Regions from separate parts of the Hoeflea ulvae genome, predicted to be linked through region 2. Evidence: predicted binding sites of a transcription regulator. Region 2 holds the regulator's gene; the other holds the start of a gene.

The links. Region 2 encodes HrcA, which represses chaperone genes, less so after heat shock. Its sites were predicted from a motif close to GTTAGCACTCNCNNNNNGNGAGTGCTAAC; they were not measured.
Positions count from the first base shown of each region.
Region 1: the regulator HrcA is predicted to act here: its motif matches at 10,440-10,468, upstream of groES (co-chaperone GroES).

Region 1 is NZ_JAOVZQ010000001.1:1,657,248-1,672,439, reverse strand. It holds gene OEG82_RS07785 (pseudouridine synthase) at 1-1,148, opposite strand, end outside; gene OEG82_RS07780 (nucleoside deaminase) at 1,333-1,779, shown strand; gene OEG82_RS07775 (hypothetical protein) at 1,947-2,480, opposite strand; partial or broken gene ileS (isoleucine--tRNA ligase) at 2,710-5,639, opposite strand; gene OEG82_RS07765 (hypothetical protein) at 5,669-6,067, shown strand; gene OEG82_RS07760 (MbcA/ParS/Xre antitoxin family protein) at 6,019-6,507, shown strand; gene OEG82_RS07755 (RES family NAD+ phosphorylase) at 6,510-6,944, shown strand; gene OEG82_RS07750 (SDR family NAD(P)-dependent oxidoreductase) at 6,967-7,710, opposite strand; gene OEG82_RS07745 (SDR family NAD(P)-dependent oxidoreductase) at 7,710-8,429, opposite strand; gene OEG82_RS07740 (bifunctional riboflavin kinase/FAD synthetase) at 8,426-9,421, opposite strand; gene OEG82_RS07735 (TIGR01459 family HAD-type hydrolase) at 9,438-10,286, opposite strand; gene groES (co-chaperone GroES) at 10,534-10,830, shown strand; gene groL (chaperonin GroEL) at 10,900-12,552, shown strand; gene OEG82_RS07720 (hypothetical protein) at 13,042-13,485, shown strand; gene OEG82_RS07715 (DoxX family protein) at 13,669-14,058, shown strand; gene OEG82_RS07710 (hypothetical protein) at 14,122-14,439, opposite strand; gene hisG (ATP phosphoribosyltransferase) at 14,710-15,192, opposite strand, start outside.
Region 2 is NZ_JAOVZQ010000001.1:793,008-808,199, reverse strand. It holds partial or broken gene mutS (DNA mismatch repair protein MutS) at 1-2,183, shown strand, start outside; gene OEG82_RS03945 (AAA family ATPase) at 2,260-2,835, shown strand; gene OEG82_RS03940 (adenosine kinase) at 2,877-3,869, shown strand; gene OEG82_RS03935 (trimeric intracellular cation channel family protein) at 3,891-4,526, opposite strand; gene grpE (nucleotide exchange factor GrpE) at 4,577-5,251, opposite strand; gene hrcA (heat-inducible transcriptional repressor HrcA) at 5,343-6,422, opposite strand; gene rph (ribonuclease PH) at 6,611-7,336, shown strand; gene OEG82_RS03915 (non-canonical purine NTP pyrophosphatase) at 7,343-7,996, shown strand; gene hemW (radical SAM family heme chaperone HemW) at 7,993-9,183, shown strand; gene OEG82_RS03905 (putative bifunctional diguanylate cyclase/phosphodiesterase) at 9,224-11,164, opposite strand; gene OEG82_RS03900 (hypothetical protein) at 11,520-11,921, shown strand; gene rsmI (16S rRNA (cytidine(1402)-2'-O)-methyltransferase) at 12,150-13,109, shown strand; gene OEG82_RS03890 (YraN family protein) at 13,121-13,489, shown strand; gene OEG82_RS03885 (hypothetical protein) at 13,552-13,839, opposite strand; gene OEG82_RS03880 (hypothetical protein) at 13,839-14,108, opposite strand; gene OEG82_RS03875 (LysR family transcriptional regulator) at 14,257-15,075, shown strand; partial or broken gene OEG82_RS03870 (oxidoreductase) at 15,094-15,192, opposite strand, start outside.

The sequences.
Region 1 (15,192 bases), 860 kb from region 2:
TGTACGAAGCTGCGCTTGGCCGGCTTGCCGCCAGGCTCCTCGTTGCGCCCGCCGCCGGGCCGCTCTCCCTTGGGAGCGCCAAACGGCTTGCGCTCGCCGCGCTCGCGGTCCGAACCGCGATCACGATCCTTGCCGAAGGATTTGCCGTCACGCTCGGGCCGTCCGGGCCTGGTGTCGAGCCGGGCACGGGCGCGCTCGGTCTTCTCGGTGGCCGATATCCATTCGCGCTGCGCCGGTTTGGCGGGAGCCTTGGGCGCGGCTTCGGGCTTGGGCGGCGGCAGATGCTCGCTCAGGGGTGCATCGAAATTGGCGCCTGATTCTTCGATCATGCGCTCGCCAAGCTGCTCGCGCAGCGTCCGGCTTCGGATCTCGAACACTTCGCCTTCGCGAATCTCACCAAGCTGGAAAGGCCCGAAGGAAATGCGGATCAGGCGGTTGACGTCGAGGCCCAGCGCGCCGAGCACGTTCTTGATCTCGCGGTTCTTGCCTTCGCGCAAGCCCATGGTGATCCAGACATTGTGGCCCTGCTTGCGGTCCAGCGTCGCCTCGATGGCGCCATAGAGAACCCCTTCGACGGCGATCCCGTCCTTGAGCTCGTCAAGCCGGGCCTGATCGATATCGCCATAGGCGCGGACGCGGTAGCGCCTGAGCCAGCCGGTCTGCGGCAGTTCCAGCGTCCGGGCCAAGCCGCCGTCATTGGTCAGCAGCAGCAGGCCTTCGGTGTTGATGTCGAGCCGGCCGACGGTCATGACGCGCGGCAAGTGATTGGGCAACCTGTCGAAAACGGTCTCGCGACCCTCGGGATCCTTGTTGGTCGTCACCAGGCCCGCAGGCTTGTGATAGACCCAGAGCCGTGTCCGTTCGATGCCGCCAACCTCTTCATTGTCGACCTCGATACGGTCGGCCATCGACACGACGACGGCCGGGCTGTCGAGAATCTTGCCGTTGACCTTGATCCGGCCCTCGGCAACCATCCGTTCGACATCGCGACGCGACGCCACGCCGGCGCGGGCCAGGATCTTGGCGATACGGCCGCTTTCAGCGGCAGTCTCGGTCGCATCCGCCGGCGCCTTGCGAGGAGCAGCCTTGTCCGTTGCTGCCCTGTCGGACTGCGGTTTGCCGCGTTTGGGCTTGTCTTGTTCTGTCATTTGATGTTTGCCTGCCTTTGCAGCACCGGGCGTTGAATGTGACGCGTCAAGGTCGCTGTACCATATTTGATGTCCGCATAGACCTGACTTCAAATCAGTTTTGATTAAAAAGAGGATGCGCTTGAAACGCTGTCTATCAGGTTGGGCGGGCGGGGTTAAGGGTTTTCATGGGTTCGGATGCTTGATGGTTAGCAAGGGTTACATGGACTTGGCGCTCGACGAGGCGCGGGCAGCCGCTGAGCGCGGCGAGGTGCCGGTGGGCGCCGTGATCGTGCGCGACGGCGTGGTTGTCGCGCGCGCGGGCAATCGCACGCGTGAACTCAATGACGTGACCGCCCATGCCGAGGTGCTGGCCATCCGCCAGGCGGCCGACAGCCTGGGAAGCGAGCGGCTCACCGGTGCCGACCTGTATGTCACGCTTGAGCCGTGCACCATGTGCGCGGCTGCGATTTCATTTGCGCGGTTGCGGCGGCTGTATTTCGGCGCTGAGGACGAAAAAGGCGGCGCTGTGACCAGCGGCGTTCGGTTCTTCAACCAGCCGACCTGCCATCACAACCCTGATGTCTATCCGGGCATGGCATCCAGTGACGCCATGCATCTGCTCAAGCATTTCTTCAAGGACCGCCGTTAGCGTCATCCATGGCCGGGTCAACCGCTTTCGATCAGACGGTTACCAGGGCCACCAGGATCGCTTGCCGGTGCCTTCCTTCTTGGCCTCGGCAATCCGCCGGCGCTCCTTGACGCGCTCCGGCTCGCCGAGTTCGCCCACCGGTGCGGTGGCTGCCGGCTGGCGATAGGTCAGCGGCGGATCGGACAGGAAGCGGCGGCGGTCTGAATAGGCGCCTTGCTGGATCTTCCGTGCTTCCTGGAAAGACTGGCGCTGTTTTGCCAGGCTGAGCGTTTCCTGCGGTGTCGGCGGACCATCTGCGGCGCCGCCGCCGACCGGACCTCTGGTTGAGCCGGATGACGCCACCCGCTTGGCCAGGGGGAATTGTAATTCGGACCGGCGGAATCGGCTTCCGCGATCAGCCGCTTGCGGGTTTCCTCCGGCGACTCCACCCATGCGGGATTGTTCTCGGCCACATTTTGCTGCGGAGCAGGAAGGCTGGCGGTGTTGGCCGGCTTCACAATGGCCGGGCGCGGCTTGTACTCGATCCCGCTTCCCTTGTTGGTCTTGCCGATCGACGCGATGTTGCCGAGGTCGTCCAACAGCTGGGCTGTCGAGGTCTTGTCAGTGCCATAAGTCGGGCCGAGACAACCCGACACCGTCAGGCTGGCGGCAATGAGTGCGCCTATGGTCACGCAGGCGCGATACTCTGTCTTCATTGTCATGCGCGGGGTCCCGTCTCAGACAGTCACTTGGAATTCAAACTGCTTGTCGTCGCACAATCCGGCCATTTTCAGGCAGGTTGGACGTATTCAGCCAGCGTTTTATCGGATCGTTGCAGCAAGGGCAATTGATCCGGAGAATTTTGCCCCGGATCAATTGAGCGCCTCGCGATTCGCAGGACTTTCCCTGCATTTTTGCCGGGACCGGAAGACTGCGGATCCTGGCACATGTCTAAAGCCTGCCCAGTGCCTTGAGCTCCTGCAGGGCTGCGGCATCCCGGGCGGAGACATCGGGAAAGTCCGGATCGGAGCCGACATCATCGGTGATGCGCCATGAACGGGCGCATTTCACGCCCTCGGCAAGCGCAGGCACAACGGCCACGGCGCTGACCTCATCCATGCGGAACGCCGATTCCGGCCCCGCAACCGTCTCGATTTTGACACCGGAGGTGATGCAGATCTCGGCGAAATCGACGGTGCCGATTGCCTCGACCAGCGCGGGATCGGTGATGTAGACCACGGGCGCGGCCTCCAGCGACGAACCAATGCGCTTTTCGCGGCGCTCGATCTCGAGCGCGCCGGTGACGACACGCCGCACGGTGCGGATCTTCTTCCACTTGGCGGCAAGCGCCTCGTCGCGCCATTCGGCCGGAACGTCGCGGAACTGTTCGAGGTGAACCGACTCGGCGTCCGGATTCTTGGAGAGCCAGGCCTCTTCCATGGTGAAGGGCAGCATCGGCGCCAGCCAGGTCACCAGGCAGTCGAAGATGGTGCGGATCACCTGCAGCGAAGCCTTGCGGCGCGTGCTCGACGGTGCATCGCAGTACAGCGCGTCCTTGCGGATGTCGAAATAGAAGGCCGAGAGCTCGATATTGGCGAAATCCGTCAGAGCACGGGAGATCCGCTTGAAATCGAAATTGTCGTAGCCGGTGCGTACCAGCACATCCAGCTCGGCAAGCCGGTGCAGCATCAGCCGCTCCAGTTCCGGCATCTCCGAATGCGCAATCACGTCGCCGGCGTCATGGGACAGGGTGCCCAGCATCCAGCGGATGGAATTGCGCAGCTTGCGATAGGCATCGATATTGGTCTGGATCACCGTCTTGCCGAGGCGCTGGTCCTCCCAATAGTCGGTGTTCATCACCCACAGGCGCAGGATATCAGCGCCGGACTTGTTCATGACGTCCTGCGGGAACACCTGATTGTTGAGCGACTTCGACATCTTGCGACCATCCTCGGCCATGGTGAAGCCATGGGTGATGACGGCATCGTAGGGCGCACGGCCGCGGGTGGCGCAGCTTTCAAGCAGCGAGGAATGGAACCAGCCGCGGTGCTGGTCCGAGCCTTCAAGATAGACATCGGCCGGCCATTTGAGATCCGGGCGGTCTTCCAGCGTGAAGACATGGGTGCAGCCCGAATCGAACCAGACATCGAGAATGTCGGTGACCTGGAGCCATTTCGGATCGCTTGCGAGATTGCCAAGGAAGCGCGCGCGGGCGCCTTCGGCAAACCACGCATCCGCGCCCTCTTCTTCGAAGGCCTCGAGGATGCGTGCATTGACCGCATCATCATCAAGCACATTGCCGTCGACATCGGCGAAGACGCAGATCGGCACGCCCCAGGCGCGCTGGCGCGACAGCACCCAGTCGGGCCGGTCCTCGATCATGCCGCGAAGCCGGTTCTGGCCAGCGGCGGGAACGAAACGGGTGTCCTCGATGCCCTTCAGCGCGCGCGAGCGCAGCGTGGTGCCGTCGCCGAAATCCTTGTCCATATAGACAAACCATTGCGGCGTGTTGCGGAAGATGATCGGCTTCTTCGAGCGCCAGGAATGCGGGTAATCGTGCTTGAGACGACCACGGGCAAACAGGTTGCCTGTATTGATCAGGGCGGTGATCACCGACTGGTTGGCGTCGCCCTTCTTGCCCTTGTCGTCGATCACCCGCGCCGGTCCGCCTTCGCGGTCAGGGCCGAGACCGGGAACATCCTTAGTGTAGAAGCCGGCGTCATCGACGGTGAAGGGAATGGCCGAGGAGATGCCGCGCGCCTCGATGTCCCGCGCCGCATCCATCCAGGCTTCAAAGTCTTCGCGGCCATGGCCGGGGGCGGTGTGGACGAAGCCGGTACCGGCATCATCGGTGACATGATCGCCGGCGATCAGCGGAACCTGGAATTCGTAGCCGCCGCCGAACCCCTTGAGCGGGTGGGCGCAGACCATGCCCTCGAGATCGCCGGCCTTGACATCGGACAGGCGCTTGAATTCGAGCTTGGCCTTGGTGAAGCATTCTTCAGCCAGTGCATCGGCGAAGATCAGCCTCTCGCCAACTTGCGGACCGAAATCATTCTCTGCCGCCGTGACCTCGTAGAGGCCATAATTGATACGGGGGAGAACGAGACAGCGCGATTGCCCGGGATGGTCCATGGCGTGGTGGTCCAGATCACGACGGAGGCGTCAGCCAGATCGCTCGAACCACCGGCCACCGGAAACTTCACCCAGATCGTGTCACTCTCGACCACCTGATACTCGACCTCGGCCTCGGCCAGGGCCGTGCGCTCAACCACCGACCACATGATCGGCTTGGAGCCGCGATAGAGCTGGCCGGATTTGGCGATCTTGAGCAATTCGCCGGCGATGCGGGCCTCGGATTTGAAATCCATGGTCTTGTAGGGTTTGTCGAAATCGCCCTCGATGCCGAGGCGCTTGAACTCTTCCGACTGGACATCGACCCAGTGCTGGGCCCAGTTGCGGCACTCCTTGCGGAATTCCAGCATTGCCGCCGGGTCTTTCAGATCAGGCTTTTCCTTGCCCTTGGAACGATAGTTCTCTTCCTCAATTTTCCATTCGATCGGCAGGCCATGGCAGTCCCAGCCCGGCACATAATTGGAATCGTACCCGCGCATCTGGAACGAACGGGTGATCACGTCTTTCAGGATCTTGTTGAGCGCATGGCCGATATGGATGTTGCCATTGGCATAGGGCGGACCGTCATGCAGCACATATTTGGGGCGGCCGGCGGCGTCCTCGCGCAGCTTGTCATACAGCCGCATCTCCTGCCAGCGGGCCACGAGTTCGGGCTCCATCTTGGGCAGGCCGCCGCGCATCGGGAACTCGGTTTCGGGCAGGTTGAGCGTCTTGGAGTAATCAAGCGTGTCGTTGGTGTCGGTCATGGTGTCGCAATCTTATGGGGCGATGGCCCGTGGCAGTGAAAATGTCGGATTCGTCGGAAAACAGGGGCGCAGAACTCACGCCGACTTGCCCGGTCTCCAGCGAGCGGTTCGCTCAGCAGGAAACCGGGACCATAATTCGTATCGGCGGCGAGCCTATGATCGGGACAACCGTGGTCATGGCAGGGCTTTTATCAAGCTCTGCAATCTCAGGGAAGCGTAAAGTGCGACCTTGTGAATTCCCGCAGGTGTGCATATTTTTGTTCGCAACTGATGAGGTCAAAATGACTCAAGGCAATAAAAAAACGACCCAAGGCACTGAGCACGTGTCGCGAGGCCCAAGTATTGGCAAAAAAAGAAAAAAGATGCGGCTAAGCGTACATTGTCATTCCCCGAGCCCATACGAAGAAATTTTTCTGATCAACGAATAAATAATCTACACACTCGCAAGTCCGATATCACAGTCAGTCCGAATATCTTTTTTGATGTCGCTGATAGCACTGTACTTCGGAATGAAAACACCGGCCAAAATCAGGTCCTAACCAAAGCCTATGCTATAAAATCACTAAGAATTTTCGGATATAGCCAACCGGAAATCTTCAAGCTGATTTTATCAAAACTCCCTTTAACGCGGAGTGAGCAGCATAATATGCGGTTAAAAGAGACCGAGGCAGAGCGGGCTTTCCGTTTACTGCGAATTCATCGGCAAGCAGTGCGCGTATTCGGCTCGGAGGAGAACACCAAACGATGGCTACGAAAGCCCTGTCGTGCGCTCGACGGTGCCATACCGCTCGATCTGCTGGCCTCTGAAACCGGCGCGCATATTGTCGAATCCGAACTGCACGCGATTGATCACGGCATGTTTGCCTGAGCATGCGGATCTGGCGGATATCGAATTACTCAGACCTGTCCGGCACAGGCGGCACCTATGTTGCCGGACGCTGGAATCATCTGGGCCGGCGCATCATCTATTGTGCCGAGCATCCGGCGCTGGCGATGCTGGAATTGCTGGTGCATTTCGACCCGGAAGACCTGCCGGAAACCTATCAACTGCTGGAAATCGACCTGCCCGACACGCTCGGCGTTGAGGTGGTCAGTGTCCCGGACAACTGGGAAGACGATCCGGCGATTTCACGCGATGCGTTTGAAGCCTTTTGCGATCGGGGCGATGCGCCGGTGGTGAGCGTGCCCAGCATTATCATGCCGCATTGCCGGAATTTCCTGATTAATCCGCTGCACGCGGACCATTCGCAACTGTCAGTGGTTTCGTTGGAAACACATGTACTCGACCCGCGCTTCTTGACGTGATCCCCGGATTCGCAAACCGCCGCTATTCCAGCCGATCATAGATCAAACGCCGCATCAGTGCCGTGACGGGCTTGGGGAGCACCCGGCCGATAAAGGCGATGCTGCGGTTTGGAAAGCCAGGGATCGACTTCGTCCTGCCCGAAAGCGCATCCGTCAGAATCAGGCTCGCGGCCAGGTCCGGATTCATGCGCTTGCTGGCGTCGGCACCTTTCGGCGCGTGGCGTTCGGCATGGCCGGTGCGCAAGGGGCCGGGAAAGGCCACCGTGATGCTGACGCCGCGCGATCTCGCAAATTTGCGCATGCTCCTGGCATAGATCGCCAACGCATCCTTGGAGGCGGCATAGCTGGCCGCCCCCGGATAGCCGGTGAAATGCGACAGCGAGGAAACGAAGACGATTCCCGCGCCCTGGGAAAAGGCACTGGCCTCGAACAGGCGTGCCGCAATCACCATCGGCGCCTCGGCGTTGATCCTGAGCAGATCCGTATGGACATTGGCCGCCACGGTCTCGAACCGGCCGGTAGCGTTGATCCCGGCATTGAGGACAACGAGATCATAGGGACCCGCATCCACAAGGCCCGGCATGGTCCGGTCAAGCTGGTCACGGCTGCTCAGATCACAGTCGACAAAATCGACAGAAACGCCGGAGGCTTGCGGCGGATCGCGATCGAGCACGACCACGTCATAGCCCTCAGCCAGCAGCCGCCCGACGATTGCGGCGCCAAGTCCGGAGCTGCCGCCGGTCACGAGCGCGCGTCTCGACGCCATTAAAGCCGCCTCCCGGTAAAGGCGCCGCCATTGAGATAGCGCACCCAGGACAGGTTGACCGGAGACCGGCGCCCGGCAATCGCCGAGGCCATCATCGCCACCACATCGTCCGGCTCAAGAAACAGGGACCGCATCCGGCCGGGGTCATAACCGGCCTTGTCGTGCATGTCGGTTTTGGTGGCGCCGGGATGAAGAACCTGGACCGAGACCTCGCCTTTCCACTCCGACCGAAGCGCGCGCGCCAGACCGTGCAAGCCGGCCTTGGAGGCGGCATAGGCGGGAATCGTCGCCGAGCCCGACCGGGCAACAGAACCGATCAGGGTCAGGGTTCCCCTTGATTTCTTCAGCAGGGGAAACAGCGCCTGCGCCTGCAGGATCGCCGCCAGCAGATTGACATCAAGGGTCAGGCGAATGGCTTCGGTGCTGTCGAGGCCGTCGGGCGGCGCAATGCCGATGCCGGCATTGAGCACCGCATTGTCGAGACGATCCCAGCCGAATTCGGCAATGCCCGTGACCAGAGCCTGGGCCGAAAGCTGCGGATCGCTCTGGTCGGCAAGGACGTAACCGGCGCCCTGCGGCAGCAAGTCCGCAACATCCTCGCGCGCCTTGCGCCCGGAAAGAAGAAGACTGTGGCGGCGCGACAGTTTCTTGGCCAGCGCCAGGCCCAGCCCGGCATTGCCGCCGGTGATGAGAATGCGGCGCGGCTTGGCGCCGATCATTCGGCGGGCCCGAAGGTCATTGCCCGGTCCAGCGGAGACAGCGGCGTCACCTGCCCCAGCACAGCGCGCGCCTCGGCCTCGTCGATCTTCATCTGCGCCACCAGCTGATCCAGGCCATCGAATTTCTCCTCGCCGCGAAGCCTGGACACGAAGGAGACCGTGCAGGTCTCGCCGTAAAGATCGCCGGAGAAATCAAACAGCACGGTTTCAAGCACCAGGGCCGCGTTGTCATCATCCACGGTCGGACGGCGGCCGAAACTTGCCACGCCATCATGGATGGACCCGTCGGCCCGGCGGTAGCGGACGGCATAGATCCCGGGCAGCAAGGTGGTTTCGGGCGGCAGCGACATGTTCGCGGTCGGGTAGCCCAGCGTGCGGCCCAGTTTCTTGCCGTGAAGCACCTCGGCAGAGACGGCGTAGCGATAGCCGAGCAATCCTGCAGCCTCTTCGACTGCGCCCTGCGCCAGTTTCTCGCGAATGCGGCTCGAGGAGACGACGTCGGCGTTTTCATCCTGGAACTGCTCGACCAGGGTGACGCCAAATCCGTGTCTTTGTCCGGCCTGCATCAGGAAATCCGGATTGCCCTCGCGGCCCTTGCCGAAGTGGAAATCATAGCCGGTGAAGACATGATGAACGCCAAGGCGTTCGCACAGGATATCGACGACGAAATCTTCCGCACTCTGGGCCGAAAATGCCTTGTCGAAAGTCTGTTCCACCACCGCATCAAAGCCGAGATGGCCGAGAATGGCAGCCTTCATCGGCGCCGGCGTCAGGCGGAAGACCGGTTGATCGGGACGGAACACGGTGCGCGGATGCGGCTCGAAGGTCAGCACGACAGCGGATACGCCCGATGCCTGCGCGGCTTCTGTGGCACTGGCCAGCACAGCCTGATGACCGCGGTGAACACCGTCAAAATTGCCGATGGCCACGACCCCGCCCTTCAGTTCGCCGGGAAACCTTTCGGCATCGTCAAACCGTCGTGCCATCGTGATGTTCACCTCGTGCCGCTCACGCCAGCCATTCCATCCAGTAGGCCGGGGCAACCCCTGCACTTTCAAGGAAAGCATTCAGCCGCGCTTCGTCGGTGCTGCGGCCATCAAGATACTGGCGGGCATGAATGCCGCGGGCGATGAAGACGGCATCGAAGCCATTGTCTAGTGCGCCGCGAATATCGGTGGTGACGCCATCACCGATGGCCAGCGTGCGTGCCTGATCGACATTGCCGCGCAGGGCGCGCGCCCGCGCCATGGCTTCAATATAGATGGGCGCATGCGGTTTGCCGGCAATCCGGGTTTCGCCGCCAAGCTCGACGTAAAGGTCAGCCAGCGCGCCGGCGCACGGCACCAGCCGGTCGCCACGTTCGACGACGCGATCGGGATTGGCGCAGATCAGCGGCAGGCCGCGGGCCTGAAATCCGGCCAGCAGGGTCCGGTAGTCCTCGGGGGTTTCGACTTCGTCATTGAGAAGCCCGGTGCACAGCACCGCATCCGCCGCGTCCGGCTCGACCAGGTCGATGTCCAACCCGTCGACCAGCGAGAAATCGCGCTCCGGCCCGAGAAAATGGATCGCGCGCGGTGCTTCCTTGACCAATTGCCGGGTCACGTCGCCGGAGGTGACAATGTCATCCCAGCAGTCCGGATCGACGCCGATGGTGTCAAACTGCCGGATCACACCCTCGGCAGGACGCGGCGAATTGGTGATCAGGATGACGGTCTGGCCACGGGCCCGCGCGGCCTTCAAGGCCTCCACCGACAAAAGAAACGGATTGACGCCGTTATGGATGACACCCCATACATCGCACAGCAGAACGTCCGCGTGCTCGGTCAACTGGTCTAGATCGGTAATCCTGCGTGGCATTGCGGCTGCTTCCTTTTCGGCCCAACGATGTCGCCCAGCTTGCCTCACAATACAAGACCCTGCGGGAAAATTGCCGGGTGGACGCAAAAAACATCCCGCTGGAATGCTCTTCAATATCTTGACTCTTGGTCGCGGCGCTCTTATCTCCGGCTCGCTAGCACTCGACAGAGGTGAGTGCCAGCTTCATCTCCGTGAGGCTCATCTGGAGTCTCAGTTGCTTCTGTCATTCGATCAAGGAATATAGACAATGGCAAAAACCACGTTCCGTCCGCTCCACGACCGCGTTGTCGTTCGTCGTGTCGAGTCTGAAGAAAAAACAAAAGGCGGGATCATCATTCCGGATACCGCCAAGGAAAAGCCGCAGGAAGGCGAAATCATCGCCGTCGGCTCCGGCAATCGTGACGATTCCGGCAAGCTTGTCCCGCTCGACGTCAAGGCTGGCGACCGGGTTCTGTTCGGCAAATGGTCCGGCACCGAAATCAAGCTTGATGGCGAAGACCTTCTGATCATGAAGGAAAGCGACGTCATGGGCGTTCTCGGCTGAGCCGATACCACCCCATACACATCCAATCTGCCTCAACACGATGGGCTTCAGGCCCGGGAGTTAAGTTAAATGGCTGCTAAAGAAGTAAAATTCGGTCGTACCGCCCGCGAAAAAATGCTGCGCGGCGTCGACATTCTGGCTGATGCCGTCAAGGTAACGCTGGGCCCCAAGGGCCGCAACGTCATCATCGACAAGTCCTTCGGCGCTCCGCGCATCACCAAGGACGGCGTCACCGTCGCCAAGGAAATCGAACTGGAAGACAAGTTCGAGAACATGGGCGCACAGATGGTGCGTGAAGTCGCATCCAAGACCAATGATGTTGCCGGCGACGGCACCACCACTGCAACCGTGCTCGCACAGGCCATCGTCCGCGAAGGCGGCAAGGCTGTTGCTGCCGGCATGAACCCGATGGACCTCAAGCGCGGCATCGACATGGCCGTGACCGAAGTCATCGCGGACCTGCAACGCAAGGCCAAGAAGATCAAGACCTCGGCAGAAGTCGAACAGGTCGGCACGATCTCGGCCAACGGCGAAGCACAGATCGGCAAGGACATTGCCGAAGCCATGCAGAAGGTCGGCAACGAAGGTGTCATCACCGTCGAAGAAGCCAAGACCGCTGAAAGCGAACTCGAAGTCGTCGAAGGCATGCAATTCGACCGCGGCTACCTGTCGCCTTACTTCGTGACCAACCCCGACAAGATGGTTGCAGACCTCGAAGACGTCTACATCCTGCTTCATGAGAAGAAGCTTTCGAACCTCCAGGCCATGCTGCCTGTGCTCGAAGCTGTCGTGCAGACTTCCAAGCCGCTGCTCATCATCTCGGAAGACGTTGAAGGCGAAGCCCTTGCAACGCTGGTCGTCAACAAGCTGCGTGGCGGCCTGAAGATTGCTGCTGTCAAGGCTCCCGGCTTCGGCGATCGCCGCAAGGCAATGCTCGAAGACATCGCCATCCTGACCGGCGGCCAGGTGATTTCCGAAGACATCGGCATCAAGCTCGAAAACGTGACCCTGGAAATGCTGGGCCGCGCCAAGAAGGTTTCGATCACCAAGGAAACCACCACCATCGTTGATGGCGCTGGCAAGAAGACCGAGATCGAAGGCCGGATCACTCAGATCAAGGCTCAGATCGAAGAAACCTCGTCCGACTACGACAAGGAAAAGCTGCAGGAACGCCTGGCCAAGCTGGCCGGTGGCGTTGCCATCATCCGCGTCGGCGGTGCAACTGAAACGGAAGTCAAGGAACGCAAGGACCGCGTCGACGACGCGCTCAACGCAACCCGCGCCGCCGTTCAGGAAGGCATCGTTGCAGGCGGCGGTACCGCACTGCTGCGCTCGTCCGTGAAGATCACCGCCAAGGGTGCCAATCAGGACCAGGAAGCCGGCATCAACATCGTTCGCCGCGCACTGCAGGCCCTGGTTCGCCAGATTGCCACCAACGCAGGCGACGAAGCTTCGATCGTTGTTGGCAAGATCCTCGAGAAGGACGAAGAAAACTGGGGTTACAACGCCCAGTCGTCCGAATATGGCGACATGATTGCCATGGGCATCGTCGACCCGGTCAAGGTTGTCCGCACGGCTCTGCAGAACGCAGCTTCGGTTGCTTCGCTGCTGATCACCACCGAAGCCATGATAGCCGAAATCCCGAAGAAGGATTCCGGTGCAGGCGCCGGTGGCGGCATGCCTGACATGGGCGGAATGGGCGGCATGGGCGGCATGATGTAACAAGGCTTCTGCCTTGTTGCTGCTGACTAGGACGTTCGCCCTGCACACCAACGCTTCAGGCCGCTTGTCGGCCTGAGCAAGGTGCAGGGCCAGTCCCCCGCCGGGCGACCATGGTCGTACGGCACTCATTGAAGGCGGTCTTTTGACCGCCTTTTTTGTTGTCCCGGACACGAATAAAGATTGCGGTGGACCGGGGCGGCATTTGATGCATAAAATACTCAGCGGAACAGGGTTAATGAATTTGCCATTAACTCAAAATAGAGGATAGGTTTGATTAATTGGCTTATTGAATCTAAGTGTTAGATCGCGAAAGCCTGCGGCCGCATGACGTCCAGATGATGTGGCATGCCAATCAACGGACAGTTCCGGACCTCGCATTACCGGTCAGATCGGCTGGAGTTGTATTAAGAGCTGAGTTGCACACCAGCCGCACCCGGGCAGAGACAGAATTGCAGAAGCACGAATTCATCACCTACGCCGAGGCCGACATTGTTTAAAATCGCAAAAGCGGACAGCATAGCAGGGTTCGGTACGCAGCCGCAGGGCTTCGTCGCACCGGACCAGGACATACTCTCGCAATATTGCCAGATCGAAAGCTGGACGGCCGATCTTTCCACGGGCGTGTTTCACCTCGGCCCCGCCGCCCGGCTTCATCACGGCCTGTCCGGCGACGGCGATTTCGGCCTGTTCAATCTGATGCAGTGCTATGATTCCCAGTACCGGCAACATGTGCTGGAACTCTACGAGGTGGCCGCCATGAGCCCCTCCTCCTTCTGCTTTTCCACCACGATCGTTCATGAAGACGGCAGCCAGGTTCCGGTGATGTGCATCGGCGAGTCCTCGAATTTCTCCGAAGACGGCGGTGGCGCCATCAATGGTGTCTTTGTCTTTCCGACATTCAAGCTGAACAAGGCGCAGCCTTACACCCAGTAAGCGCGCCGCGCATGCGTCTTCCGCGACGGTCGCTTCGACCTGCCGCCGTCCCAAACAATCTTTCGTGCATGGCCGACGACGCCACCGGTATCAATTAGTGAACAATTTGTTCATAATTGTTCAGCTTTTGATTGTGGTCTAAAACGGATATGGAACCGGTCATATCGAAATCAGGAAAATCCCATGTCAACCAATCTCATCCTCCTCATCGCCCGCATCCTGCTCAGCATCATGTTCATCATGGCAGGCTTCGGCAAGCTCGGCGCCATTGAAGGCACCACCGGTTACATCGCCAGCCTCGGCCTGCCGCTTCCAGGCATCACGGTGTGGCTGACCATCGCGCTCGAAATCCTCGGCGGCATTGCCATTCTGGTCGGCTTCTTCACCCGCTATACCGCATGGGCGCTGGCCGCATTTTGCGTGGTCACGGGCTTTCTCGCCCACTACCAGCCCGCTGACCAGATGCAGATGATCATCTTCATGAAGAACATTGCCGTTGCCGGCGGCTTCCTGGCGCTGTCGGTTTCCGGCGCCGGCGGCTGGTCGGTCGACGCTCGCCGCAACGTGGCCTGAGCTCACTCAGAGCCGGTCATCTGAACCATCCGAAGCCCGGCGTGTCACCACGCCGGGCTTTGTCTATTCCGGTTGACCATGATCGGTGAAATGCCCGGCCGGAAAGCGGCCGACCAGCTTGCGGATGCCCCAGAAGGCAATGATGGCGAAGCCGACGATCACCAGCACCTCGACCGTGCGGGATGCGATGTAGGATTCACCACCGAACACCATCGCCAGAAAACCGATCAACAGCCCGCCCGTCACCAGCACCGACAGCAGCGCCGGGGCGATCTCGCCGCGCAACACCGCCGCATCGGGACGGCTGGCAGCCAGCCGCGCCAGAACCGCCAGCAAGAGCATCGACGCCAGAAATACCACTGCACCAAACGAAAATTCCATGGGAACCCCCACACTCCAAAACCATCCCGAAGCCTGGGACGAGGCGGAACCGGTGGACCAACGGCTTTGTGGTTGGCGGAGCCAGACGCCCGGATCAGGCTTGAGCGATCAGGACGAGGACGCGTGCAGGCCGGGTCTGTCCCGGATCCACACATTCTGGCGCAGATTGCCAAAAATGCAAGATCCCGGACGATCACCGGCCGGCTCTATAAGATGGGTGAGCGCCCGAAGCCGGGTGCGCGGCATCGGCCACCTTGCCCGGCACCGGCTTCAGGCAGCGGCGCCGCGAACCGCCTCGAGAATTGCCGCCATGCGCGGATCCTTATCATGTCCGGGCTTGCGGGCGCGGACCAGGCAGGCTTCGGATTTCAGGATCACGCCGTCGGAGAGGACGCGCAAATGATTGGCGGTCAGGGTCGATCCGGTGGAAGTGATATCGACGATGATATCCGCCGTGCCCGCAGCCGGGGCGCCTTCGGTGGCGCCGAGGCTTTCGACGATGCGGTAGAGCTGAATGCCGTGACGGGTGGAGAAGAAGCTCTGTGTCAGCCGCCAGTATTTGGTGGCAATCGCCAGCCGCCGGCCATGGCGGGCGCGGAAATCCGCAGCCACATCGCCAAGATCGGCCATGGTGTCGACGTCCTTCCAGATGTCGGGGACCGCAACCACCACATCGGCCTGGCCGAAGCCGAGCCGGGCGGTGATCTCGACGCGTTCGTCGGCGCGGGCGAGGCTCTCGCGCACCAGATCTTC
Region 2 (15,192 bases):
CTTCTGGCCGATATCGCCCGGGTCGAGCCCAGCGAGCTGATCCTGGCGGAAAACGTGTTTCACGATCCGGAAATCCGGCCGCTGATTGACCAGATCGGCCGGGTGGCCGTGCCGCAACCGGCAGTGCTGTTTGACAGCGCCACGGCGGAAGGCCGGATCTGCCGGTTTTTCGAGGTCGGTTCGCTTGACGGTTTTGGCAGCTACAGCCGTTCCGAACTTGCTGCCGCCGCCGCCGTCATCGCCTATGTCGAAAAGACCCAGATTTCCGAGCGGCCGCCACTGGGCCGTCCCGAGCGCGAGCGCGACGGCGCGCGGATGTTCATCGACCCGGCGACGCGGGCCAATCTCGAACTGGTGCGGACCCTGTCGGGCGACCGGCAGGGCAGCCTGATCAAATCCATAGACCGGACCGTCACCGGCGGCGGCGGGCGCAAGCTTGGCGAATGGCTGATGGCGCCACTGACCGATCCCGGCGCGATCAACACCCGGCTCGACGGGGTCTCCCACCTGATTGCCAACCAGTCGCTGACAGACACGCTGCGCCGCGCGCTCAAGGGTGTGTCAGACATGCCGCGCGCATTGTCGCGGCTGGCGCTCAACCGGGGCGGCCCGCGGGATCTCGGCGCGATCCTGACCGGCGTGCGCGCCGCAGGGGATATTGCAACGCTGTTTGCCACCGAGGAGGCGCCGGAGCTGCTTGGCCGGGCGCTCGACACGCTGCGCGCGCTTCCCGGCGAGGTCGGCGAGCGGCTGTCGCAGACGCTGCATGACGAATTGCCGCTGCTCAAGCGCGATGGCGGCTTTGTCCGGGCCGGGTTCTCGCAGGAGCTCGATGAGCTCAGAGCCTTGCGCGACCAGTCGCGACGGGTGATTGCCGGCCTGCAACTGTCCTATGCCGAAGACACCGGCGTGCGCTCACTGAAGATCAAGCACAACAACATGCTCGGCTATTTCATCGAGGTCACCGCGCTCAATGCCGGGCCGCTGACCGACAGCGCCGAAGCCAAGTCGCGGTTCATCCATCGCCAGACCATGGCCAATGCGATGCGGTTCACCACCACGGAACTGGCTGATCTGGAAACCCGGATCGCCAATGCGGCGGGCGAAGCGCTGAGCATAGAGCTGGCAGCCTTCGAGGAGCTGGTGGCTCTGGTCGTCACCCATGCCGATGCGATCAAGGCGGCCGCCGACGCGTTGGCGGTGATCGATGTGGCGGCCGCGCTGGCCGAGCTTGCCAGCGAGCAGGGCTATGCAAGGCCCGGGGTCGATGACAGCCTCGCCTTCGAGATCGTCGCCGGGCGGCATCCGGTGGTCGAGCAGGCCTTGCGGCGCCAGGCAGCGCAACCCTTTGTCGCCAATGATTGCGACCTCTCGCCCCCGGAGACAGCGACGAGGGCGGCTCGATCTGGCTGCTCACCGGCCCCAATATGGGCGGTAAATCAACATTCCTGCGGCAGAATGCGCTGATTGCGATTCTTGCGCAGATGGGCTCCTTCGTGCCGGCAGGCAGCGCCCATATCGGTGCTGTCGACCGGCTGTTCTCCCGCGTCGGCGCCTCGGACGACCTGGCCCGCGGCCGCTCGACCTTCATGGTCGAGATGGTGGAGACGGCGGCGATTCTCAATCAGGCCAGCCCACGCTCGCTGGTGATCCTTGACGAGATCGGCCGCGGCACGGCGACCTTCGACGGCTTGTCGATCGCCTGGGCGGCGGTCGAGCATCTGCATGCCGAAAACCGCAGCCGCGGCCTGTTCGCCACCCATTTTCACGAACTCACCGCGCTGTCGGAGAAACTGCCGCGGCTGTCCAATGCCACCATGAAGGTCAAGGAATGGCAGGGCGAAGTGGTGTTCCTGCACGAGGTCGGACCGGGTGCGGCCGACCGCTCCTACGGCATCCAGGTGGCGCGGCTTGCCGGCTTGCCCGACGCGGTGGTGGCGCGCGCCCGCGAGGTGCTGCAGCTGCTGGAGACCAGCGAGCGGGAAAACCCGGCGGCGCGTCTGGTCGATGACCTGCCGTTGTTTGCGGTGCCGGTGCACCGGGAGCCCGCCAAACCGGCCCGGGGCCCCTCGGAATCGGATGCTTTCCTGAGCGGCCTCAATCCCGACGAGATGACCCCGCGCGACGCGCTGGAAGCGCTGTACGAACTGAAGCGGCGGGTGTCGGAAACCGGCCGGAGCTGAGCGACCGGCGCGGGCGCGACCCGACGCTGCGAGCCGGTCCGGCAATTGCGCATGCTTTTCAAACCGGGGAATTCGGATGCCGAAATTCGTCATCACCGGCGCGTCCGGCGGCGGCAAGTCGACGCTGATCTCGGCCCTTGCCGCCAAAGGCTACGCCACCGTGCCCGAGGTCGGACGCCGGATCGTTGCCGAGCAGGTGGCGACACACGGCACGGCGCTGCCCTGGCTGGACCAGGCGGCCTTCATGGATCTGCTGTTTGCGCGGTCGATTGAGGCCTTCGACGAGGCCGGCGATGCTGCCGGCGAGATCGTGTTCTTTGACCGCAGCTTTTACGAAGCGCTGGCCTATGGCGCGGTGATCGGGCGCCCGGTGCCACAGACGATGGCTGCGGCTGCGGCCGCGCGGAGATTTGACACGCCGGTCTTCGTCTGCCCGCCATGGCAGGACATCTTCACAACCGATGACGAAAGACGGCACGGGTTCGACTTCGCGCTGCGCGACCATGCGGCCAATGTGGCGATCTACCAGGCGGCCGGCTACACGCTGGTCGAGCTTCCCCGCGTTCCGGTGGCCGAAAGGGTGGGCCTCATCGCTGAGCGGCTTTGCGATTTGTCCGGCCCGCAGCCTTCCAATCCGTCGGAAAAACGTTAAGAAAGGCCAGAACCTTTCAGCGCCAACCGACAAGAGTCCTCATGAGCCAGTTTGACGTTCTTTGCATCGGCAATGCCATTGTCGACATCATCGCCCGCTGCGACGAGGCGTTTCTCGCCGACAACGAGATCATCAAGGGCGCGATGAACCTGATCGACGCCGAACGCGCCGAACTGCTGTATTCGCGGATGGGTCCGGCGATCGAGAGCTCGGGCGGCAGCGCCGGCAACACGGCTGCGGGCATTGCCGGTTTCGGCAGCCGCTCGGCCTATTTCGGCAAGGTCGCCGAAGACCAGCTCGGCAAGATCTTCAGCCATGACATTCGCGCCCAGGGCGTTCATTTCGCCACCCGGCCGCTGGAAAGCACCCCGCCGACCGCACGCTCGATGATCTTCGTGACCCCCGATGGCGAGCGCTCGATGAACACCTATCTCGGTGCCTGCGTCGAGCTTGGCCCCGACGATATCGAAGCCGATGTGGTGGCCGGGGCGAAGGTGACCTATTTCGAGGGCTATCTGTGGGACCCGCCCCGCGCCAAGGACGCCATCCGGCTCTGCGCCGACATCGGCCACAAGCACGGCCGCGAAATGTCGATGACGCTGTCGGATCCGTTTTGCGTCGGGCGCTACCGCGAAGAGTTTCTCGAGCTGATGCGCTCGGGCACCATCGACATCGTGTTTGCCAATTCCGATGAGGCCAAATCGCTCTACGAGACCGACAATTTCGAGCATGCCGTCTCGCAGCTGCGCAAGGATTGCAAGCTTGCGGCCATCACCCGTTCCGAGCACGGCTCGGTGATCGTGCGGGGCGACGAGCGCGTGGACATCGATGCAATTGATATTGACGAGGTGGTCGACACCACCGGTGCCGGCGATCTCTATGCCGCAGGCTTCCTGCATGGCTATGCCAATGGCAAACCGCTGGAAACATGCGGCAAGCTCGGCAGTCTCGCCGCAGGCCTGGTGATCCAGCAGATCGGCCCGAGACTGCAATTGTCGCTGGCTGAGGCAGGACGCAAGGCCGGGCTCATCTGAACGCGGCCACTGGAACCGGTGCTACATCACGTCTTCGGGCGGACGGCCGGCACGCGAGCGGTAGGGCGAGAATGCCCAGTTGTAGCGAATCGCGCCGCCACGCACGGCAAAGGCCATGATGACGCCAGCCGCGGAGGCTGCAACCAGCGGCGCGCCGAGCAGGCTGGCAACAACAAAGCCGCCGGCGCCGACAAGGGCGGCCGAGACATAGATTTCCGGACGCATCAGCACTGAGGGTTCACCGGCCAGCAGATCGCGCAGGATGCCGCCCATGGTGGCGGTCATCATGCCGGTGACAAGTGCCACCACCGGCGAGCCGGACACAGCCAGCCCCTTGGCAGCACCCATCACCGAATAGGCCGACATGCCGACGGCATCGAACCACAGCAACAGCCGGTAGCGTGACTCGACCAGATGGGCTGTGAAATAGACAATCACCGCCACCCCGGCGCAGACCAGCAGATAGGCAGGTTTATCCACCCAGAACACCGGGGTTGCGCCCAGCACCAGGTCGCGGAAGGTGCCGCCGCCGATGCCGGTCACCGCCGCCAGAAAGACAAAGCCGATCATGTCGAGCTGCTTGCGCGAGGCGGCCAGCGCGCCGGTGGCGGCGAAGACCGCGACACCGGCATAATCAAGACCTTCAAGCGGGGTCATCGGCGTTTCTCCGGTCCGCCACAGAGCCCAACAGCCCGGCAGGATTGATCTCAGGCGTCCTTTTCAGCCTGGGCGGGGGCGCCCGGCTCGGGTGCAAGCTCTTTCGGGCCGCCCTTGGCGACACCGACCATGGCCGGACGCAGCATGCGCTCGCCGATCACATAGCCCGGCTGCACCACTTCAACGACCGTGTTGTTGGCCACATTGGGATCAGGAACCTCGTACATCGCCTGATGATAGTTCGGATCGAACTTCTGGCCCTTCGGCTCAAGCTTGCTGACGCCGTGGCGCTCAAGCGCTGCCAGCATGGCGCGCTCGGTCAGCTCGACACCCTCGACCAGGGTCTTGAGGCCATTGTCGGCAGCGCCTTCGGCCTGCTCGGGCACGGCTTCCAGCGCGCGCTGAAGATTGTCGGAAACCTGCAGCATGTCGCGGGCAAACCCGGAAATGGCATAGCTCTTGGCATCCCTGACGTCACGGGCGGTGCGGCGGCGAAGGTTTTCCATCTCGGCGGCCATGCGCAGCCGCTGGTCCCGGAGTTCCAGGATTTCGGCCTTGAGCACCTCGACCGGATCAGGCTCCTGTGGCTGCGCCGTATCGACGGCCTCTTCGGCCTTGGGGGCGGCGTCTGCCTGTGGCTTGTTGTATTCGTGGCCCTGGCTTTCATCGCTCATGGTGTGCGTGTCCTGACTGTTCTTTATCCATTGAGAAGTTGCACCGCATATCGACGTTCGGGCGGCAAAAATCAAGGCCTGCGCCGCCGCACAGGCGATCAAACCCACAATGGCGCGGTAATTTCGGCGCATTTTGCCGGTGCTATTTGCGGGTGAGCCGTGACACCAGTTGCGCGGTGTAGTCGACCATCGGGACGATCCGGGCATAGTTGAGCCGGGTCGGTCCGATGATGCCGACCGCGCCGACGACCTTGTCGTCGCCATCGCGCCAGGGCGCAACGATCAGCGACGATCCCGACAGCGAGAACAGCTTGTTCTCCGAGCCGATGAAGATGCGGACGCCGGAGCCTTCCTCGGCGAGCGTCATCAGCTCGATCAGGCTCTCCTTGCGTTCGAGCTCGTCAAACAGCAGCCGGAGCCGGTCGAGCTCCTCGCCGGCGGAAAGCCCCTCGAGCAGATTGCCGCGGCCGCGCACGATCAGCCGGGCTGCGCCGGCGCCTTCGCGGCTTCCGGCCCATACGGCGAGACCGCGTTCGACCAGATCGCGCGACAGCACATCGAGTTCGGAGCGCACCTCGTCGGTGATCCGCTCCAGCTCGCTGCGCACCTCGCCGATGGTGCGGCCGACAAGATGGGCGTTGAGGAAATTGGCAGCTTCGGTCAATTGCCCGGCGGTGACCCCGTCGGGCAGCTCCATCACCCGGTTTTCCACCTGGTCATTGCCGCCGACCAGCACAACCAGCGCCCGTTTCGGATCAAGCCTGATGAACTCGATGTGGCGGATGGTGGCGTCCTGCTTTGCGGCAATCACCAAGCCGGCGCCGCGGGTCATGCCCGACAGCATCTGGCTGGCTTCGGTCAGCAGGTTCTCCACCGGACGGCTGGCATCCTCCGAGCGCACCTGGCGCTCGATGGTCTCGCGCATGTCCGGCTGCAGGTCGCCGACCTGCATGAAGGCATCGACAAAAAACCGCAGCCCCTTCTGCGTCGGCAGGCGTCCGGCGCTGACATGCGGCGCATAGATCAGGCCAAGCTCCTCCAGATCGCTCATCACATTGCGGATCGAGGCCGGTGACAGCGACATCGGCAGCATCCGCGACAGGCTGCGCGAGCCGAGCGGGTCACCCGATTCCATATAGCTTTCCACGAGCGCGCGAAAAATCTCCCGCGAGCGTTCATCAAGCGCACCGGAAAGATCCGTCGGGATGGATGGCGTATTCATGGTCATGACCGTATCCTCGAGGCCGCCTCTGGCGTTGCCTTTAGGAGGAATATAGGGGCTTGCGCACCGGCACGGAAGGGGCAAAGCACAGCCATGTCCGGCCGCGGCGGATCCCGCGGGCGGTTTTTCTTTGCATGATGGGACGCGCGCCGATAGAAGGCGGCAACACTGGAATCAGGAGAAAGACGATGCGTCCATCGGGCCGGAAGACAAATGTGATGCGGGCAGTCAGCCTCGACCGCAACGTATCCAAACATGCCGAGGGTTCCTGCCTGGTCAAGTTCGGCGACACCCATGTGCTGTGCACGGCGAGCCTTGAAGAGCGGGTTCCGCCATGGTTGCGCAATGGCGGCAAGGGCTGGGTCACGGCGGAATACGGCATGCTGCCGCGGTCGACCGGCGGCCGCATGCGCCGCGAGGCCACATCGGGCAAGCAGGGCGGACGGACACTGGAAATCCAGCGTCTGATCGGCCGGTCGCTGCGCGCCGTGGTCGATCTCGAAGCACTCGGCGAACGCCAGATCACGGTCGATTGCGATGTCATCCAGGCCGATGGCGGCACCCGGACGGCAGCGATCACCGGCGCCTGGATCGCCCTGCATGATTGCCTGAAATGGATGGAAGAGCGTTCGATGGTCAAGGTTGAGCGGGTGCTCAAGGACAATGTCGCGGCCGTGTCCTGCGGCATCTTTGCCGCGCAGCCCGTGATCGATCTCGACTATCTCGAGGATTCGGCCGCCGAAACGGATGCCAATTTCGTCATGACCGGCACCGGCGGCATCGTCGAAATCCAGGGCACTGCGGAAGGCGTGCCGTTCTCGCAGGCGCAGCTTCTGGAACTGATGGAACTGGCCAAGAACGGCATTGCCGATCTGGTGGCCCTGCAGAAGGTGACGGTCTCCGGACCGCTGTAACGCACGATGTCGAACCCGAAGCTCAGCAAGATCCTGGTCGCCAGCCACAATGCCGGCAAGATCTCCGAAATCCGCGACCTGTGCGGCCCGCTCGGCATCGAGGTCACCTCGGCGGCCGAGCTGGGACTGCCCGAGCCCGAGGAAACCGGCGACACCTTCGAGGCCAATGCGGCAACCAAGGCGCTGGCCTCGGCACGGGCCTCCGGCCTGATCGCGCTGTCGGACGATTCCGGCCTGGTGGTCGATGCGCTCGACGGCGCGCCCGGGGTCTACACCGCTGACTGGGCGACGCTGGAAGACGGCAGCCGGGATTTCGCGGTGGCCATGGGCAAGGTCGAGGATGCGCTCAGAGCCCGCGGCGCCGACACCGATGCCAAACGCACCGGTCGGTTTGTCAGCGTGCTGTGCCTGGCCACGCCCGAGGGCGAGGTCAGCTTCTATCGCGGCGAAGCGCCGGGCGTTCTGGTCTGGCCGCCGCGCGGCAGTCTCGGTTTCGGCTATGATCCGGTGTTCCGTCCTGATGGCCATACGAGGACATTCGGCGAAATGCCGGCTGAGGAAAAGCACGGCTGGAAGCCCGGCCAGGCGACAGCGCTTTCGCACCGCGCAAAGGCGTTCAAGCTGTTTGCCGAACAGTGCCTCGGCGTGCCGGCCACGTGAACGCTTCTTCGCAATTGACCGACGCCATAGCGCCCGATACCGGCAAGCCCGGCTTCGGGATCTATCTGCATTGGCCGTTCTGTGCCGCAAAATGCCCCTATTGCGATTTCAACTCCCATGTCCGCCATGCCGGCGTTGACCAGAAGGCCTATATCGAGGCCTTCAGCCGGGAGATCGCCGCTATGCGGGAGATATCCGGTCCGCGGGTGGTCACCAGCATGTTCTTCGGCGGCGGCACGCCATCGCTGATGGCGCCCGACACGGTGGCAGCGATCCTGGACACCGTGCGCGCGGCCTGGGTGGTTCCGGAAGGAATCGAGATCACGCTCGAAGCCAATCCATCAAGCGTCGAGGCCGACCGCTTCCGCGGCTATCGCGATGCCGGCGTCAACCGGGTGTCGATGGGCGTGCAGGCGCTCAATGATCCCGATCTCAAAAGGCTGGGCCGGCTGCATGACCGCGCCGACGCGCTGAAGGCGATCGGCCTGGCGCGCGACATCTTTCCGCGCATGTCCTTTGACCTGATCTATGCCCGGCCCGACCAGACGGCGGAGGCCTGGGCGCTGGAGCTCAAGGAGGCGATCGGACTGGCCGCCGATCATCTGTCGCTGTATCAGCTGACGATCGAGGAAGGCACGCCGTTTTACGGGCTGCACAAGGCCGGCAAGCTGATCGTGCCCGATGGCGAATTGTCGGCGGAGCTCTACGAGCTGACCCGCAGCGTCTGCGAAGACCACGGCATGCCGGCCTATGAGGTGTCCAACCATGCCCGGCCCGGTGCGGAGAGCCGACATAATCTGACCTATTGGCGCTATGGCGATTATGTCGGGATCGGCCCCGGGGCCCATGGCCGGCTGTCCACAGCCGCCGGCAAGATTGCCACGGCGACCGAACGCATGCCGGAAAAATGGCTTGAACTGGTGGCGCAAAACGGTCACGGCATGGTCGAGACCAGCGAACTCAGCCTGGCCGAACAGGCCGATGAACTGCTGCTGATGGGACTGAGGCTGCGCGAAGGCATCGACCTCAAGCGCTGGCAGGCGCTGTCGGGCCGCTCGCTTGATCCCGACCGCACCGCATTCCTGATCCATCACGGCATGATCGAGGAGATGACAGCGGAGCGGATCCGCTGCACGCCTCAGGGCATGCTGGTGCTCGATGCAGTGGTGGCCGATCTGGCGTTCTGAGCCGCAAGGACGCGCACAGAGGCTGTAACGCCCCGCACTTCTATGCGGTTTGCTGCGCCCAGACCGATTCGGGAAGAAAGTTCACCGCCTCGGTCTGCGACACCGGGCGGGAGAAGTAATAGCCCTGGACCAGATGTCCGCCGAGCTTTTTCACCGCAGCCAGCTCCGCCTCGGTTTCCACCCCTTCAATGACGCAGCCCAGCCCCATGTCGGAACTCAGCGCCAGCAGGGATTTGACAATCTTGTAGCTGGCCGGGATCTTGTCGAGGTCGGAGACGAAGCTGCGGTCGATCTTGATCTTGGTCAGGGGCAGCGCGTGAAGCTGGCTGAGGCTGGAAAACCCGGTTCCGAAGTCATCGAGCGCAATGCCGCAGCCGAGCCGCTTGAAGACCTCGATCGCGGCCTTGGCCTGGCTGAAATCATACATCATCGCGGTTTCGGTGATTTCGAGATCGACCCTTCTGGGGTCAATTCCGCTCGACAGGATGATGCCGACAATCGAGGCGACGCTGTCGGATGAGCTGATGTCATGGGTCGACAGGTTGAACGACAGGCCGACCTCTTCGGGCCAGTCCATGGCGGCCGCAAGCGCTTTGCGGAACAGCACGCAAGTCAGCGCATTGACCACGCCGATGCGCTCGGCAACGGGAATGAACAGGCCCGGCGACACATTGCCCATCACCGGGCTGGACCAGCGAGCCAGGGCCTCGAAGGTGCGGGTCTGCCGGGTGTGAATGTCGATGATCGGCTGGAAGAACACATCCATCTCGGATTCGAGATCGGCATAGCTCAGCGCCTGCTCGATCTCGTTGTTCTTCTCGATTTCGACAATATGACTGTCGGAGAACAGCAAGGCATGACCGCGGGTGGAGCGCTTGCTCTGATACAGGGCATAGTCGGCGCGTCCGTAGAGCTCTTCCGCATTGGCTGCCAGTTCCGGATAGACCGCAAAACCGATCGATCCGGAGAGCTGCACCGTCGCATCGGCAAGATAGAAGGGAATACGCAGCGCCGCGCAGACCCTTTCGCCCAGCTCGAGCAACTCGGCATCGTCGGGGCAATCGATCACCGTGAGCGCAAATTCGTCACCGCCAAGCCGGGAAATATGGGTGGTCTCGTCGGCAAGGGCGGCAAGCCGGAGCCCGACCTCGACCAGCAACTGGTCGCCGACCATATGGCCGTAGAGATCATTGATCGGCTTGAAGCCGTCGAGGTCGATGACACCGACGGCGAGCCGCGGGCTCTCGTCCTTCTCGAATTGCTCGGCAAGATGGGCGAAAAACTGGCGGCGATTGGCAAGCCCGGTCAGGCTGTCGAGATTGGCCAGCCGGGCATTTTCCGTGTTGACCGCTTCCAGCTTGGTGCGCGCGGCGACAGCGCCGGAGAAATAGCGGAACTGCACCCGCACCACCATCAGCATGGCAGCGGACACCAGCACGGCATTGACGCCCATGCCGATGAAGGAGGTGATGCCGGAGAGGCAGAAACACATGATGAATGCGACATTGATGACAAAGGCCGCGATGAATGCCGCCGACGGCATCTGCTGCAGGCAGACAATGACGCCGATCCCGGTGATGGCGATGAAGAAGGCGATGTTGCCCTGCATGTAGGGATCGCCATAGGGGTAGAGCGCCGTCGCCCAGAATGTCAGGACCAGACACAGTACCAGCGCGAAGGCATTGGTCATCATCAGCGCCCTGCGGGCGGATGTGGCCGTGGGCACCACCTGTCTCGAACGCCACCAGCCGAAAAGGCGCAGACAGCAGATGGCTGAAAAACCCAGTGGCACATGGACCGAGAGCCATAGTGGCGCCGAGTCGTAGAAGGTGATTGCCAGCACCCATGAATTCATCAGCACGATGCAATACATCAACGGAACCTGGCTTGAGAAAACCTCAAACTGGGCCTTGTGCAGGTCATCATTTCCGGCCGAGACGGACATGAAACGCGCTATGCGGGCAAAGATTGTTTTCAGCACTTTGAGCAGCCGCCGCCTTGGTTGATCCGGGAATCCTACGCGTTCTTGCGGGATTGTACAAAGCGAGTGTTAAATTACTGTTCCGGTGTATGCATCGTGCATGCAACCTGGCCGACAGATGGCGGCGCTGTGCAAAAGCACTTGCGCGGTCAAAGCATCATGCGGCGCGCACGACAAATTCTAGTAAGGGGCGTTGCGAGCGCTAACCTGCAATCGGCGCCTGGACCTCAACTGCGGCAGGCCCCGCGCGGGGTGAACCCTGCATGAACGGGACGTTCAGACCGGGTTGCACAGCCATTGCCTAGGGTGGGTCATCGAACAACGACAGACCCCGACCAACCCAAGGAAAACGACCATGTTGAACAAAGCACTTATCGTCGCCGCCGCCGTCAGCATTCTGGCTTCCGGCTTTGCCAGCACTGCCGAGGCCGCATCCGGCAGCCAGCGCGACCATCGCAGCAAGGTCGTCGAGCGCGATCACCGCGGCCCGGAGACCCGCGACCACCGGACCAAGGTTGAGGTCCGCGATCACCGCAGCCAGCGCCGCAACGAGGTGGTCAAGGTCAACCGCGCCAAGCAATCCTGCAATACGGGCAAGCAGACACTGCGCGCCAATGGCTACAGATCGGTCAAGGCCACGGATTGCCAGGGCACCTCCTATGGCTACCGCGCAATGAAGGGCCACGGTATCTTCCAGGCCACGATGAATGCCTATAGCGGCAAGATGGATGTCAGGTTCGTCGGCATCGCCCGCTGAACCTTCGGTTCAAGCATAGGTCGACAAGGTGGTGGCCAGCAGGCCGCCGCCCTTTTTCGTTGCTGAGGGATCAGCGCCGGATACTGGTTCCCGCGTCGGCCAAATCCGAAATGCCGCTGCCGGCAGCCAATGCTGTTGTGGCCAAAGGGCGATTTTCTGCCTAAACACAGTGTGTGCCATCGGGTGGCACGTCGAGACGCCCCAACCCGGGACCGCAGCGGAGCGAAAATGACGCGCAAGACCTCAAAAGCTTCAACCGAGACCCAGAGCCAGGACGCAGCCGCCGCCGGGCAGGTAGCGCGGACTTTTCGCGTCGGCAGCCATGACATCGAGGCGCGGCCGGTGACGCCGGGGCTCTATCTGGTCTCCACCCCGATCGGCAATCTGGGCGACATGAGCCTGCGCGGACTGGAAACCCTTGCCGGCGCCGATATCATTGCCTGCGAGGACACCCGGGTCAGCCGGGTGCTGCTCAACCGCTACGGCATCGCCACCCGGCCCTATGCCTATCATGAACACAATGCCGAACGCGTCGGGCCGAAGCTGATGGAGGCGCTGGAAGCCGGCAAGAGCGTGGCGCTGATTTCTGACGCCGGCACGCCGCTGATCTCCGACCCCGGCTACCGGATCTCGCAGACCGCGATCGAGACCGGCGTACCGGTGATCCCGATCCCGGGCGCATCGGCGCCGATGGCGGCGCTGGTGGCCTCGGGCCTGCCCAGCGACGCATTCCTGTTCGCCGGCTTCCTGCCGTCCAAGGACAAGGCGCGGCGCGACCGGCTGGCGGGCTTTGCCACCACCGAAGCGACATTGATGTTTTTCGAAAGCCCGAACCGGCTGGCCGCGTGCCTGAAATCGGCTGCCGATGTGCTTGGCGCCGACCGTCCGGCCGCGGTATGCCGCGAGCTGACCAAGACCTATGAGGAAGTGCGGCGCGGCACGCTGGGCGCGCTGGCCGCGCAGTATGAGGACGAGGCGGTGCGCGGCGAGATCGTGCTGGTGATCGGCCCCGGCTCGACGCCGCTGCCGAGCGAGGATGATGTGGATGCGCTGCTGGTCCGGCTGGCAGCGGATCTGCCCGCAGGCAAAGCTGCGACCGAGGCCGCCCGGATCACGGGATTTCCCCGCAAGGACCTGTATCAGCGGCTTCTAAACATGAAGGATCCGGCTCGCGCAAACACTGAGTGAAAGGACACGGCGTGCCTTCGCAGGACAGACTCGACAGCCGGCGCCGTTCCGAGCGCAAGGGCCGCCGCGCCGAATGGGTCGCAGCTTTCGCGCTGATGCTCAAGGGTTACCGGATCCTGGGCCTGCGTTACCGCACCCCGGTGGGCGAGATCGACCTGGTGGCGCGCAAGGGCGATCTGATTGCCTTTGTCGAGGTCAAGGCGCGCAAGGATCTGGCTTCGGGGGTGGATGCGGTGAGCTATCCGGCGCAAAGGCGGATTGCGGCGGCAGCGGAGCTGTTCGTCAGCCGCCAGCCGGACTCGGCGAAACTGTCCTGGCGGCACGACATCATCATCGTCAGCCCGTGGCGCTGGCCGGTGCATCTCGAAGATGCCTTCTAGGGTCATCCAGCGTCAGCATGGCTGGTGCCGGGATGGCCGTGGAAAGACTGTCTAGCCCGGCATCACTGCGGTCTCAACGCCAGGAAAAGGCAAATGGCGCTGATGAGCCAGGGCACGGCCGCAAGCATCAGGAACTCCCCGTCCCAGTAATCGGCCAGGCCGACCCCGCGATTGGGTGAGCCGAGATTGTGGCTGCTTGCCAGCGCCACGATATAGGCCCAGCCGGCAACCGGTCCGGCAAAGCAGATCGCCGCGATGATGGAGAGAAACAGCTTCATCGTGCGACCATAGGATTGGCGGGCATGGCGGGCAAGCCCGAGCATCTGCATCCCGCCGCAAATCCCGTTCATCACGCCATGTGCGCGGGGCGGCGCGGCGGATGGATGTCCGGTGCCTTTGCTGTCGTCCGGTCCATAGCGCGGCGTCTCAGCAGCCATTTTGCCGCGCGCAGCGGCGCGCCGGCACACCAGGCCACCCCCTCGACGGCAAGATAGATCAGCCTGCTGCCCGTGCCGCCGTGCAGTTCCATGAATTCATCCTCCTCGCGCAGCGCCCGGGTTGACCTCACATGGGAAACGGGCCGTGCTCGCGCGCCCCTGATATGGATCTCGATCTGCATCTTTCTCTCCTGCTGGATGAGCCTGCGGCAATCCGGACGCCCCGGAACGGGAGGTGGGCTCGCGCCGGCGCTGCGGCGGGCTTGACCTGGTGGCAGGTTAGTGGCTGATTGGGTGGCGTGAAATGAAACAGTTTGAACAGGTCTTTTCATGGATGAAACGAAAAGCGAGTGGAGCGACCTGCGCCTGTTTCTCGCCGTGGCGCGCGAAGGCGGGCTCTCGCCGGCGGCACGAACCACCGGACGCAGCGCCGCGACGCTGGGGCGGCGGATGCTGGCCCTGGAGCGCGCCATCGGGCGCGACCTGTTTGTCCGGCATGAGCGTGGCTATGAGCTGACTGCCGATGCGCGGGCGCTGGTCGACGAGCTGACCGAGATCGAAACCCGCATCGGACGGCTGACGGCGCCGCCGGCAGAACAGGGCCGGCCGCTGGTGAAGATTTCCGCCGGAACCTGGACCACGCTGGTGCTGCTGGAAAACCTCGAGGAGATCACCGGCATCCCCGCCGATATCCGGCTGCGTTTCGTGTCAGCCGAATCGACGCTCGACATGGCGCATCGCGAGGTTGCCATCGGAATCCGCAACCGGCGGCCGAGCGACACCAACCTGGCCGGGCGCAGCCTGTCGCGGGTCGAATTCGCGCCCTATGCGAGGGCCGACGCTCCCGACCGCTGGATCAAGGTGATGGCCGAGACGCCCTCCGCGCGCTGGCTCGACAAGATGGTCGGCAATGACGGTGTCTGCGAGGTCAACGCGCCACGCAACAGCCTCGATCTGGCGCTGGCCGGCAAGGGCATCGCTCTGTTGCCGAGCTTCATCGGCGATCGCCAGCCGACATTGCGGCAGACCGGCGCCACCATCCCCGAGCTTGCCCATGACCGCTGGATCGTCAGCCATCAGGACGACCGCCATCTGCCCGAAGTCCGCCGCACCATCGACCGGCTGTGCCGGGTGCTGGAGACGCGCTAGCGCAAACGGTGGTGTGGTCTACAGATCCTTCACCAGCCGCAATGCATCGAAGATCGCCGCATGGGTGTTGCGCGCAGAGACCGCGTCGCCGATGCGAAACAGCTGGAAGACCCCCTG